One region of the Candidatus Symbiopectobacterium sp. genome, then DNA from elsewhere that is predicted to be linked to it. Evidence: riboswitches for the same ligand, from Rfam matches in the RefSeq annotation. Region 1 holds a riboswitch; the other holds the start of a gene.
What was found. Region 1 has a riboswitch for thiamine pyrophosphate ahead of thiB (thiamine ABC transporter substrate binding subunit). Riboswitches for the same ligand answer to the same signal wherever they lie in the genome.

Region 1 (5,957 bases):
GAATTTTTTGAACAGGGAGTCATGTTGGGAGAGTGAGGACGTTGTCATTGGCGCAGTATACCTTGCTCAGGTTACGGTATGCCATCGAAATCCCCGGCCCAACGAGCTGGGGCGGCTGTCAGTGCCTCTGTGCGAACTGCTCGAGTTCGGACTTGTGCCGGCGGTTCAGCGATGTCGGTATTTTTGGCGGTATTAATTTTAATTAACCAAAATAAGTCGATATAAATCAATATAATAATCATTGGGATACTATTGAGTGGGAAATTGCGGTTTAACGTAGAGGATTGCCCTGCAACGGTATTAAATCTGGCAGCATCATCTACATCGACCTCAGCGGAGAGGTCGTGTATTCAATGGGTTGATGTAGCATCAAACGTAGTACTCGCGTTCGATGTAAGTACCGATGATCCTATCGTGCATTTCGGATGATTTTGAATATCCCAGCGTCTTACGATTGAGCCGTTTCAATCGGTTACGCAGTGTCAGATTTTCACGCTCAATACGCTGTGTATACAGCTTGCCAACAATGTGTTTTGCTTTTGGAAGTGCGTCGTTGTAAGCACTGTAGCCATCCGTGCACCAAAACGCCACACTGAATCTCAAGAGCAGTTTCAGCAACTTATGCAGATTTTTCTTGCTGCAAGAGCCAAATGCATGAGCGATAATCTGCTTCAAACGCGGCTCCCATGCGTACCACAGCCAGCGCTCGTTCTTTGTTGCCAACAAATGACCACATCTCATCCACTTCGCAAATCAGTTAAATTTGCAGGTTATCCAGTGGCTGCGTTGTTACATTCCGCGGAGAAAGTTTTTTTAAAGTGCGCACGACGGCGTTTATACTAATATGTAGTGCCCGCGCAGTGTCACGAATACCCGCATTATTCATTGCCAAGTCAATGAGTTGGTCTGTCATTCACGGTTGGAAGGTACGATAGGCATAGTCGAGCCGGAAGGTGCGTTTGCATGACTGACAACGGTAACGCTGATGGCCACTTTTGCCATAACCGTGTTTTTCACAGGAGATGTCTGTTCACAAAACGGGCATCTTACATAAACTTTAGCCACTGTATTCCACATCCAAAACCGGATATGGTACACTGCAATCAACGTGTTGAATACACGACCCAATTCTCGTGCCGAAGATTCAGTATAACCATCGACATCCTTGAGTAAGTTGAGTGCTGTTTTTCTTTCTTTACCACTCAACCCAACTTTCAATATATTATCCAGCCTTTCGTTGAGATTTTCCTTGTAAAACTGATTGGTTCGTGTATTCAATAAGTTGATGTAGCATCAGACGTAGTGCTCGCGTTCGATGTAAGTACCGATGATCCTATCGTGCATTTCGGATGATTTTGAATATCCGAGCGTCTTGCGATTGAGCCGTTACAATCGGTTACGCAGTGTCAGATGTGCACACCCAATACGCTGTGTATACAGCTTGCTAACAATGTGTTTTACTTTTGGAAGTTCAATGACGTTCTCAACGGGGTGCAGGCCGTTTGTTGGCGATATCGCATTGTCAACGCACGGTATTTATGCTGAGAAAATACCCGTCGAACCTGATCCGGTTAATATCGGCGAAGGGATTTGAGAGTGCATTCGCCTGCCTCAAAGTCCTTTGCCACCCTAATATACCCAGGAGTGCAAAGTGTTGCAGTCGCTATTATCCCGTTTATTACTTGCTGTATTCGGCCTCTCTGCCGTGCTGTTCGGCTCTGCTGCCGCTAATACCAAGCCCGCATTGACCGTTTACACCTACTATTCCTTCGCGTCTGAATGGGGCCCCGGCCCGGCGATTAAAAAAGCCTTCGAAAAAGAGTGCGAGTGCGAATTAAATTTCGTCGCGCTGGAAGATGGCGTTGCCCTGTTGAACCGCTTGCGCATGGAAGGTAAAAACAGCAAAGCGGATATCGTGTTGGGGCTGGATAACAACCTGCTCAAGGCGGCAGCGGATACCGGGCTATTTACCCCAAACCACGTGAAAACCGCCGCGTTAACGCTGCCCGGCGGCTGGAACAACGCCACGTTCCTGCCTTACGATTACGGCTACTTCGCGTTCGTCTACAACAAAGACAAGCTAAAAAATCCACCGACCAGTCTTGATGCCTTGATCAACAGCGAGCAACCGCTGAAGGTCATTTATCAATACCCGCGCACCAGTACGCCGGGGCTGGGCCTGCTGCTGTGGATGCAAAAGGTGTATGGCGATAAAGCGCCTGACGCCTGGCAAAAACTGGCGCGTAAAACCGTTACCGTCACCAAAGGGTGGAGTGAGGCTTACGGTCTGTTCCTTAAAGGCGAAGCAGATCTGGTGCTGAGCTACACCACCTCTCCGGCCTATCACATTATCGAAGAGAAAAAGACTAACTACGCAGCGGCGCTGTTCAGCGAAGGCCACTATATGCAAGTTGAAGTTGCTGGGCAGTTGACCGCCAGCAAGCAGCCGGAACTCGCTAACCGCTTTATGCAGTTTATTCTCAGCCCGACGTTCCAAAGCCTGATGCCAACCGCCAACTGGATGTATCCGGTCACAGGCGTGGCACTGCCAGAAGGTTTCCAATCGCTGGCGCGCCCGGAAAAAGCGCTGTCCTTTAGCGCACAAGAGGTGGCAGACCTGCGTGGGCAGTGGATTCAGGCATGGCAACGCGCCGTCAGCCGCTGATCCCACACTGGCTCTGGCCTGGGCGGTTTGTCGCGGCATTGCTGGCAGGTGTTGCCCTGCTCGCGTTTGGCGCTCTCTGGCATCAGGCTCCTGATACCCCATGGCAGACGCTATGGGGTGACAGCTATGTATGGTACGTAGTGCGCTTTACCTTTTGGCAGGCATTGCTTTCGGCGCTACTCTCCACGCTGCCCGCCATTGTGCTGGCACGCGCCCTCTACCGCCGCCATTTCCCCGGCAGAACCTGGCTGTTGCGCCTGTGCGCCATGACGCTGGTGTTACCGGTGTTGGTGGCGGTATTTGGCATACTGCGCGTCTACGGGCGACAGGGCTGGCTGGCACAAGGCTTAAGCGCACTCGGCATCGACTACACCTTTTCCCCCTATGGCCTGCAAGGGATTCTGTTGGCCCATGTGTTCTTCAATCTGCCGCTGGCGACACGTCTGCTGTTGCAAGCCCTGGAGTCCATCTCCACGGAGCAGCGTCAGCTAGCGGCCCAGTTGTGCATGAATGCCTGGCAAACCTTTCGTCTCATTGAATGGCCGTGGTTACGGCGTCAAATCCTGCCCAGTGTGGCACTGATTTTCATGCTCTGCTTCGCCAGTTTTGCCACCGTACTCTCACTCGGTGGAGGCCCGCGCGCCACTACTATCGAATTGGCTATCTATCAGGCATTGAGCTTTGATTACGATCCTGCGCGTGCGGCTGGATTGGCACTGATCCAGATGGTCTGTTGTCTGGGGTTGGTGCTACTGAGCCAACGACTCGGATCGTGGTTCGCCGTGGGCAATACCCAGCAATTACGCTGGTGCAACCCACAGGATTCTCTGGCTGGACGGTTGGGCGATACCGTGATTATCGTTGCTGCGCTGTCATTGCTGCTGCCACCGTTGCTAGCCGTGGTGCTGGATGGTCTCAGTCCTGCGATGCTGGCGGTGCTCAAACAGCCCGCGCTGTGGCAAACGCTGTGGACATCCCTGCGTATCGCGCTCGGCGCAGGTGTGCTTTGCGTCATCCTGACCCTGATGCTGCTGTGGAGCAGCCGTGAGCTGAAACTGCGTCAGCAGCGGCTGGCCGGACAGTTGATGGACATCAGCGGCCTGCTAATTCTGGCGATGCCGGGCATTGTATTGGCGACAGGCTTTTTTCTTGTGCTTAACAACACCGTAGGGCTACCGACATCCCCCTATGGGCTGGTGGTCGCCACTAACGCGCTGATGGCCATCCCCTACGCGCTCAAGGTGTTGGAGAACCCGATGCTCGACATCGCTCAGCGCTATAATCTGTTGTGCCAATCTCTGGATATTCGCGGTTGGCACCGTCTTCGTCTGATTGAGTTGCGCGCGTTGCAACAACCGATCACGCAGGCGATGGCATTTGCCTGCGTACTCTCGGTGGGGGATTTCGGCATTATCGCCCTGTTTGGCAATGAGCAGTTCCGCACGTTGCCCTTCTATCTTTACCAACAAATTGGCGCTTATCGCAGCGCAGACGGTGCGGTAACCGCACTGCTGCTGATGCTGCTCTGTTTCGCGTTGTTTACCGTGATGGAGACATTGACCCTGTGGCAAAAACGGGCGGGCCGACATGCTGTCGTTGAATAAACTCACTTATCTCTATCAACAGGCCCCCATGCAGTTCGATGTCAACATCGCTGCGGGAGAGCGCGTTGCCCTGTTGGGGCCAAGCGGTGCGGGAAAAAGTACGCTGCTCAGCCTGATTGCCGGTTTTTTATTGCCGAACAGCGGCGAACTGTGGCTAAATGGCGACGATCATCGCTATACGCCGCCCGCCGAGCGCCCGGTGTCAATTCTGTTTCAGGAAAACAACCTGTTCCCACACCTGACGCTGGAGCAAAATATTGCGCTTGGCCTACACCCCGGTTTGCGTCTCACGGCAGCACAGCGTCAGGCATTGCACGCTATTGCAGAACACGTGGGCTTAAATAGCCTGATGCAGCGCCTGCCCGCGCAGGTGTCTGGCGGTCAACGCCAGCGCGCCGCATTGGCCCGCTGCCTGCTGCGCCAACGCCCTGTCCTGCTGCTGGATGAACCGTTCTCCGCGCTCGATCCGGCGCTGCGTCAGGATATGCTCACACTGGTTGATAGGGTGTGTGCAGAGCAGCAACTTACACTGCTGATGGTCACTCACAATCTGGATGACGCGTTGCGTATTGCTCCACGCAGTCTGCTGTTGGTCGATGGGAACATAGCCTACGATGGCCCCACGATGTCGCTGTGTGACGGCAGCAGCGAGGTGGCGCTGATACTGGGGATCAGCGCCACACGTGACCGATCGCCTACATATCGCGAAGACTCAACAGAGGATATTTTGTGAGCTGAATAAAATTTTCACTTTTTATTCCTTGTGGGTATTGCGCCTATTGCAACGCCCGTGCTTATATAAAACTGCTAATTAACTGACTGATTGACAGGATCACCGTGAGACACTCCGCTGCTATGACTTCTGCACTACTACACACCACGCATGTTGACGCGGTCGTTGTCGGCGACGCGCCCTAACGGGTTCCGAATTACAGCACGATTCCCAAACCCCGCCGGCGCAACCCGAGCGGGGTTTCTTGTTTTTACCTTCCCCGCTCCGAAAACGCACCGGCCCAGATGAAGGATATTACTATGCGTTATACCGGAGCACAGTTGATCGTCCTGCTGTTGGAACAGCAGGGTATCACCACGGTAGCGGGCATTCCCGGCGGGGCGGCACTGCCGCTGTATGATGCGCTGGGGCAGAGCACAACCATCCGCCATATTCTCGCCCGCCATGAGCAAGGGGTAGGATTTATCGCGCAGGGCATGGCACGAGCCAGCGGCAAAGCCGCCGTTTGTCTGGCCTCTAGCGGCCCGGGAGCAACTAACCTGCTTACCGCGATTGCTGATGCGAAACTCGATTCCATCCCTCTGGTGTGCATTACCGGTCAGGTCTCCTCGACCATGATCGGCACCGATGCCTTTCAGGAAGTGGACACTTGTGGCATTTCCATCCCAGTCACCAAACATAACTATCTGGTGCGGGACATCAACGAGCTGCCGCGCGTAATTTCAGACGCGTTTCGCATCGCGCAATCAGGGCGTCCGGGCCCAGTATGGATCGATATTCCGAAAGATGTTCAAACCGCTACGATAGCGTTGTCCGAACTGCCAGCCATTGCTGAACCCGATCTCACCCCCGCCATTGATACACTAGCCATCGCACAGGCCGCCGAAATGATCAATGCTGCAGAGCGCACCATCCTCTATCTGGGCGGTGGCATCATCAGCGCCGAGGCCCACCA
Region 2 (7,411 bases), on a different contig from region 1:
AAATACACCAGCACGGGCTATTCCGTTACCCATACCCAGTTAGCCGTGGCAGAGTTTATTCGTCAGGGCCACTATCAGCCCCACGTGCGTCGGATGCGTACCTATTATAAAAGCAATCTCGATGCGTTCACCTGCTGGGTGCGGCGCTATTTCCCCTGCGGAATCTGTGTTAGCCGACCGCAAGGCGGATTTCTGATGTGTATTGAGTTTCCTGAAACCTTCGATACGTTGCGGCTGAATAGCTTGTTACGTCAGTCCGGTATTCAGATAGCCTCTGGCTCGTTGTTCTCTGCGCCCGGCAAATACCGCAACTGTATGCGCGTGCACTACGGTCTGCCGTTAACCGATGAGATGCAGCAGATGCTACGCGTGATTGGCGAGCATGCAGAACACCTGCTGCATGAAGATACGATGAGAGACCCTAGGTGTATGTCGAAGAAGGGCCGATACAGGGCGACAGCGCCACCCTGTATCGGCAGCGAGGGCAAAACCGAATGGAACAATTCGTTTTTGGTCGACGCATCAAGGTATTCAACATCATCACGTTACGTAGCGAAAGATAAACAGAGGGTGCATGGTTTGGCCGTTTTATCGCCGAATAGTGGCATTATTCGCCCCTTTATCCAGCGTTATGTTGATGACGCGACTACCTTCCCAAATATCCATCCCAGTCTTTCCATACCGGTTGCAGGCCGGCCTGTGCGACGGCTTCCGGGCGGCGATTATCATGGGGGGGAAATTGCTCCAATTCGGAACGATTGTCTGCATAGCCTCCCGGCTGCGTTTTGGAAAATGCACTAATGCTGTTGATGGCAATAGGCACCACGTAATCGCGAAAATAGGGGGATTCTCGGGTAGATAACGACAATTCTACGTCGGGCGCCAGCAGGCGGAACGCGCAAATCACTTGCAGTAATTGCGCTTCGTCCATGATCGACGCGGGTGTGATGCCGCCCGCACAGGGCCGCAGGCGCGGAAACGAGATGGAGTAACGGCTCTGCCAGTAGGTTTGCTGCAAATACAGCAAGTGTTCCGCCACCATATAGCAGTCGGTGCGCCAACTGTGCGATAAGCCAATTAACGCGCCGAACCCGATCTTGTCGATCTCGGCGCTGCCCAAACGATACGGTGTGTCTAGGCGCCAATGAAAATCCTGCTTGTTGCAGCGCAGGTGATGTTGCTGATAGGTCACCGGATGGTAGGTTTCCTGATAGACCATCACGCCGTCCAGCCCCAGCCCTTTCAGCTCGGCGTAATCCTCTTGCGCCATCGGTTGCACTTCCATCATTAGTGCGCTGAAGTGTGGCTGAATCAGTGGCAACATGTCGCGAAAATAATCCATGCCAACTTTACGTTGATGTTCCCCCGTGACCAGCAGCAGGTTGTCAAACACCAGCGCTTTGATGGCGGAAATCTCGCGCAGGATTTCTCAAGGTGTTGCTCTTGATGTGGTTGCTCATGGAGAAACCACAGTAGGTGCAGTCATTGGCGCACAGGTTTGACAGGTAGAGCGGAACATAAAAGCCCACGGTATTACCGAAGCGTTGCCGGGTAAGCTGCTGAGCCCGTGCAGCCAGCGGTTCCAAATAGTGCCGCGCTACCGGGGAAAGCAGTGCCATCATATCGTCACGAGAGAGCGTGGTTGCGGTGAGAGCACGTTCCACATCGTGTGCGGTTTTGCTATTGATATCGAGAGTGATGGCATCCCAATCGAGCTGTTCCCAGCGAGTACGAAAAGCGCGCGTCATGATTGCGCCTCCGACGTTATCTGATGAAGAAAGCCGGTCAGCGGGCTGGTGGCGCTCTCCACATGCTGGCGTTGGCATAATCCGGCGTGGCGTGCCCGTTCGCCCGCGTTTACTGCTAAACGAAAGGCGTGAGCCATCTGCACCGGGTCGCACGCCACGGCAATGGCCGTGTTAACCAGCACCGCATCGGCCCCCATCTCCAGCGCCTCGGTGGCGTGGCTGGGGGCACCAATACCTGCGTCAACCACGAAGGGTACTGTGGCCTGCTCAATAATGGTGCGAAGGAAATCGCTGGTTTGCAGTCCCTGATTGGAGCAGATAGGTGCACACAACGGCATCACGGCGGCGCAACCGGCCTCTTCCAGTCGTTTGCACAGCACCGGGTCCGCGCCGCAGTAAGGCAGTACCACAAATCCCTCTTTGACCAGGCGCTCAGCGGCGCGCAGGGTTTCAATCGGGTCGGGCAACAGGTATTTGGCATCGGGGTGAATTTCCAGTTTCAGCCAGTGCGTGCCCAGCGCTTCGCGCGCCAGCCGTGCGGCGAACACAGCCTCATCTGCGGTTTTTGCCCTTGAGTATTGGGCAGGAGCTTCACGCCAAGCTGCTTGAGCGGTGCGAAGATGGCGTCATTACCGGTTTTCAGGTCAACACGTTTCATGGCCAGCGTGACTAACTGAGAACCCGAAGCCTGCAACGCTGCGTGCATCAGTTCGGCGGTAGCGAATTTACCTGTTCCGGTTAATAACCGGGAAGAAAAGCGAGTATCGGCAATCTGCAACATATCAACCCCCTGCGATAGCCTGAAAAATAAGAATATCGTCGCCTGAGCAAACGGGTCGTGTCGCCCATTCGTCACGCGGAACAATGGTCTGGTTTATCGCCAGCGCCGTACCGGGCTGCAAGCGATCCAACACCGTCAGCAGGGTTTCCACCGTAATGCCATCATCGCACGCCATAGGGGTGTCGTTCAGCGTGATGTTCATGCCGCGATACCCTTACAGACTGGGCAGCACGCCGAGCGGCTTAACTGAAAGGTTTGCCAGCTTTGTTGCTTGCCATCAAACAGGCACAGCTTGCCGCTGAGTGCGGAAGGCAACCCCGCCAGTAGCTTGATGGCTTCCAGCGCCTGAAGCGTGCCGATGACCCCGACCACTGGGCCGAGCACACCGGCGGTGCGGCAGTTACGCTGCGGTTCTGTCGCTTCTGGATAGAGACAGGCGTAACAGCAGTGTGGATAGGGGGGCGTTAGCACCAGCAACTGTCCGCTAAAACCAACCGCACTGCCGCTGACCAGCGGCGTTTGCTGCTGAACGCAAGCGGCGTTCACCGCATGGCGCGTGGTCATGTTGTCACTGCAATCCAGCACCAGATCGGCCTGTTGAACCGCGTGGTGTAAGGCCGTTCCTGCGAGACGCTCAGTGAGCGTTACCACCTCTGTTAACGGGGTGAGTGCCAAGAGCTGCTGTTTGGCGAGCGTGGCTTTGGGGCGAGAAATATCCTGCGTGCGATAGAGGATTTGCCGTTGTAGATTGGAAATATGCAGTTGGTCGTCATCTGCGATCGTCAAGCTGCCGACTCCAGCGGCAGCGAGATAGAGCGCGGCGGGCGCGCCTAGCCCGCCCATGCCGACCAGCAGCACACGGGATTTTTTTAGCCTTTCTTGTCCTTCCGGGCCGATATCTTCCAGCAGCAATTGACGGCTGTAGCGTAAGAACTCTTGATCGCTCAGTGCCGGATCGTTAAGCATCATGACCCTCCTGATTTTCAATCAGGCCAAGCAGGGTGGCAGTGGCCTGGCGCCAGTCGGCGGCCTGCGTGATTGCGCTGACCACTGCAATACTGCCGACGCCGGTAGCCAGCACGTTCGGTACGCGGTCAATACTGATGCCGCCGATGGCCACGGTAGGGAAACATCCTTGTAGCACGTCAATGTGACGCTTCAATTCGCTCACGCCCTGCGGAGCGGAGGGCATCTCTTTGGTTTGTGTCGGGAAGATATGCCCGAGGGCGATATAAGACGGTTTGAGCGCTACGGCGCGAGCCAGTTCCACGTCGTCGTGGGTTGAAATTCCCAAACGTAGCCCCGCATTGCGGATTGCCTCCAGATCGGCGCTATCCAGATCCTCTTGGCCCAGATGCACGCCGTATGCCCGATGTTTGACAGCCAGTTGCCAAAAATCGTTAATAAACAAGCGTGCCTGATAATCCTTCCCGAGCGCGATGGCCTGCATGATGGCGGTCTCAGCTTGTTCTGCAGTGTTGTCCTTAATGCGTAACTGGATGGTTTTTACGCCAGCACCGAGCAGGCGCTCGATCCAGGTTACACTGTCCACTACAGGATAAAGTCCGAGCAGGGGGGCGGTCGCGGGAAATGCCAGATTCATTTTGCTTCCTCCCCGAGCAGCGTCGTGGCACTGTGGTAGAGCTCGCTGCCGCGCGCTCGGAACTGGACCGACTTCTATCGGCTGCGCTTCCACAGCTGGGGTGGGATTTTTCGCAGCGTATTCAATCACTTCCTGCGAAATTTTCATCGAGCAGAATTTGGGGCCGCACATGGAACAGAAGTGTGCCACTTTGCCGGATTCTTGCGGAAGGGTTTCATCGTGATAGGCGTGTGCGGTTGTCGGGTCGAGCGCCAGATTGAACTGGTCTTCCCAACGAAACTCAAAGCGTGCTTTGGACATGGCGTTATCGCGGATCTGCGCACCGGGATGTCCTTTCGCCAGATCGGCTGCATGTGCGGCGATCTTGTAGGTGATAAGCCCCTGCTTCACATCCTCTTTGTTGGGCAGCCCAAGGTGTTCTTTCGGTGTAACGTAGCAGAGCATGGCGCAACCGAACCAGCCAATCATCGCGGCCCCGATACCGGAAGTGAAGTGGTCATAGCCGGGTGCGATATCGGTGGTCAGCGGCCCCAATGTATAGAACGGCGCTTCGTGGCATCGCTCCAACTCTTCGGTCATGTTGCGGCGAATCATCTGCATCGGCACATGCCCCGGCCCCTCAATCATCACTTGCACGTCATACTCCCAGGCGATGTTGGTCAACTCACCCAAGGTATGCAGCTCGGAAAACTGTGCCTGATCGTTGGCATCCTGAATGGAGCCGGGACGCAAGCCATCGCCCAGCGACAGGGCAACATCGTAGGTTGCACAAATCTCGCAGATTTCACGGAAGTGGACGTAAAGAAAGTTCTCCTGATGGTGCGACAGGCACCACTTCGCCATGATGGAGCCGCCGCGCGATACGATGCCGGTCAGGCGCTGTGCGGTCATCGGCACATAGCGCAGCAGCACCCCCGCGTGAATGGTGAAGTAATCAACACCTTGCTCTGCTTGCTCAAGCAGCGTATCGCGGAACATTTCCCACGTGAGGTTTTCCGCCACACCATTGACCTTCTCTAGTGCCTGATAAATAGGAACGGTGCCAATTGGTACTGGGCTGTTGCGCAGTATCCACTCGCGGGTTTCGTGAATATAGCGTCCGGTGGAGAGATCCATCACGGTATCGGCCCCCCACAGCGTGGACCAGACCAGTTTTTCCACCTCTTCCTCGATAGACGAGGTGACCGCCGAGTTGCCGATGTTAGCGTTCACCTTGACCAGAAAATTGCGCCCGATAATCATCGGTTCAGATTCGGGGTGATTGATGTTGGACGGGATGATGGCACGGCCTGCGGCGACTTCCTGGCGCACAAATTCCGGGGTGATGTTGTCCGGCAGGATCGCGCCAAAGCTTTGTCCCGGGTGGTGGTGGCGCAACACTTCGCTGCGAATACGCTCACGTCCCATGTTCTCGCGGATGGCGATAAACTCCATTTCCGGCGTTATGATCCCTTGGTGCGCATAGTGCAACAGCGTGACGCACTTGCCTGACTGGGCACGTTTGGGCTGCGGTAACTGTTCAAAGCGCAGGTGATCTAACCCTGCATCCGCCAATCGCTGCTGGGTAAAACGGGAACTGACGCCAGAAAGTGGCTCGGTGTCGTTACGTTCAGCAATCCAATCGGCACGCAGTTTGACCAGCCCGGTACGCACGTCCGGACGTGCGTCGGGATCGCCATACGGCCCTGCCGTGTCATACACCGGCACGGCTTCGTTAGGTTCATAGCGAGGATTGTCTTTGTCGCCACCTAACAGCGTTGGGCTAAGGGAGATTTCCCGCATCGGTACACGGATATCACTGCGCGACCCAGTAAGGTAGATACGCGTGGAGTTAGGGAAGGTGGTGCCGCGCAAGTTATGAATAAACGCCTTGGAGGATTCGCGCTTTTCGGGACGGCCAGACGGGGTTTTTGGCGTTGTAGCGGGTGATTGAGACATAGCATGTTCCTGATTATGGTTAAGGAAAAATGCTTGTCTGGAGCTCGCAGGGAGTAATTATGGTTGTCTTGGCCCCGATTTTACGCGCTATGCCGGTAACAACATGGCGTTGATAACGGTGACAAAACAGAATGGATTACTCTTGTTCCCTTCGCAGGTTTTAACCTGATCAGGTTCCGCGGATCCCGAATAAACGGTCTCAGCCTGCGGTTTATGTAGGACATAAACACGCTAGGCACTCCGACAAGATACGCCCGATATTCAGCACAGCGGCTGTTTACCAAGCAATAACCCCATTACCATGAGGTTAATAAAACGCTAACACTTTAGGACGTCTGAGAGATACTGTCAAAATGTAAGGTGGGGCGATGCTGTTATTCTTTATCAATGACCAGGTGAATCAATCGATCTTCCAGAGCAAAGCGTTCCGCCATGGCTTCGCCGACGCTTGACAGCGCCTACTGAAACTCAATGCAGTTGTCGTGATCGATGGCGGTCGCCAGACTGCTGTCGTAGAAATCCATAATGAATTGCGTGTTGGCCTGTAACGCCAGCGCCAGACGGTGCGTTTGCGCCAGCTTTTGATCGCTCAGTGCAACTGCCTCTTGCAAGATGCGCTCATAGACATGGAAATGGCAGGCGGAAAGATAGTCCACAAGGTTGTGGAAAAAATCATCCAGCGCCTGCTCATCGAGCGAGGTGTGTTTATCTTTGTTTGGCTTAATGCCGACCAGATGGTAATAGGCAATCAGAAGTTGCTTGCGCGCTTGTAGCCATTGGTCTATTAACGCATTATTGCCACCAACGTACTCAGTCAGACTTTGTAATTGGTTTAACATTGTTGACTCCGTGCATTGATAAGAAAGAACAATCGGTGACAATGGAATTCTGCCATATCCCTGACAGTTAAAATGCCAGTGGAGTGTCTGTGGAGCAATAGAAAAGATATGGAACAAACATTAAAAGGTGATGAGCATGGGTGGTGGGTGGTGGGTGGTGGGTGGTCAGCCATGATAGTCAAGTGTGGCTACCCGAAGGGAAGCTCCCGTATGGCACGGCGGCGCAGTGCGGATTGGAAGGCATTGTTGGACGCCAGATAGGGGAGTGGCAGGGGGAGTGCGTGTGGCTGGTCAGTCACCAGAAAACGTCGCAGATGGATTCTGTACGCCAACTGCTGGATGAAGACGTGGCGCTGTTTCAACTGGCAGGACGCGGTGTACAACTGGTCGAGTTTTATCGTTCGCTCCAGTTTTGCGGCTATTGCGGGAAGAAAATGGTGCACAGCAAAACGGAGCTGGCGTGCTTGTGTCAGCAGTGTAAAGAGCGGTATTACCCACAAAT

Region 2: it holds a riboswitch for thiamine pyrophosphate, as region 1 does, so the genes downstream of both, thiC (phosphomethylpyrimidine synthase ThiC) here and thiB (thiamine ABC transporter substrate binding subunit) in region 1, are expected to answer to the same signal.

What each region holds. Positions count from the first base shown of each region.
Region 1 covers NZ_JAHWCO010000743.1:388-6,344, reverse strand. Annotated here, with positions in the region: partial or broken gene QZ506_RS21375 (Rpn family recombination-promoting nuclease/putative transposase) at 1-48, opposite strand, end outside; partial or broken gene QZ506_RS21370 (IS1 family transposase) at 370-1,065, opposite strand; partial or broken gene QZ506_RS21365 (IS1 family transposase) at 1,294-1,470, opposite strand; TPP riboswitch at 1,478-1,607, shown strand; gene thiB (thiamine ABC transporter substrate binding subunit) at 1,652-2,665, shown strand; gene thiP (thiamine/thiamine pyrophosphate ABC transporter permease ThiP) at 2,641-4,269, shown strand; gene thiQ (thiamine ABC transporter ATP-binding protein ThiQ) at 4,253-5,002, shown strand; partial or broken gene QZ506_RS21345 (thiamine pyrophosphate-binding protein) at 5,302-5,957, shown strand, end outside.
Region 2 covers NZ_JAHWCO010000003.1:330-7,740, reverse strand. Annotated here, with positions in the region: partial or broken gene QZ506_RS00100 (PLP-dependent aminotransferase family protein) at 1-378, shown strand, start outside; partial or broken gene thiH (2-iminoacetate synthase ThiH) at 647-1,748, opposite strand; partial or broken gene QZ506_RS00090 (thiazole synthase) at 1,745-2,529, opposite strand; gene thiS (sulfur carrier protein ThiS) at 2,531-2,731, opposite strand; gene QZ506_RS00080 (HesA/MoeB/ThiF family protein) at 2,728-3,495, opposite strand; gene thiE (thiamine phosphate synthase) at 3,488-4,132, opposite strand; partial or broken gene thiC (phosphomethylpyrimidine synthase ThiC) at 4,129-6,070, opposite strand; TPP riboswitch at 6,200-6,323, opposite strand; partial or broken gene rsd (sigma D regulator) at 6,445-6,909, opposite strand; partial or broken gene nudC (NAD(+) diphosphatase) at 7,018-7,411, shown strand, end outside.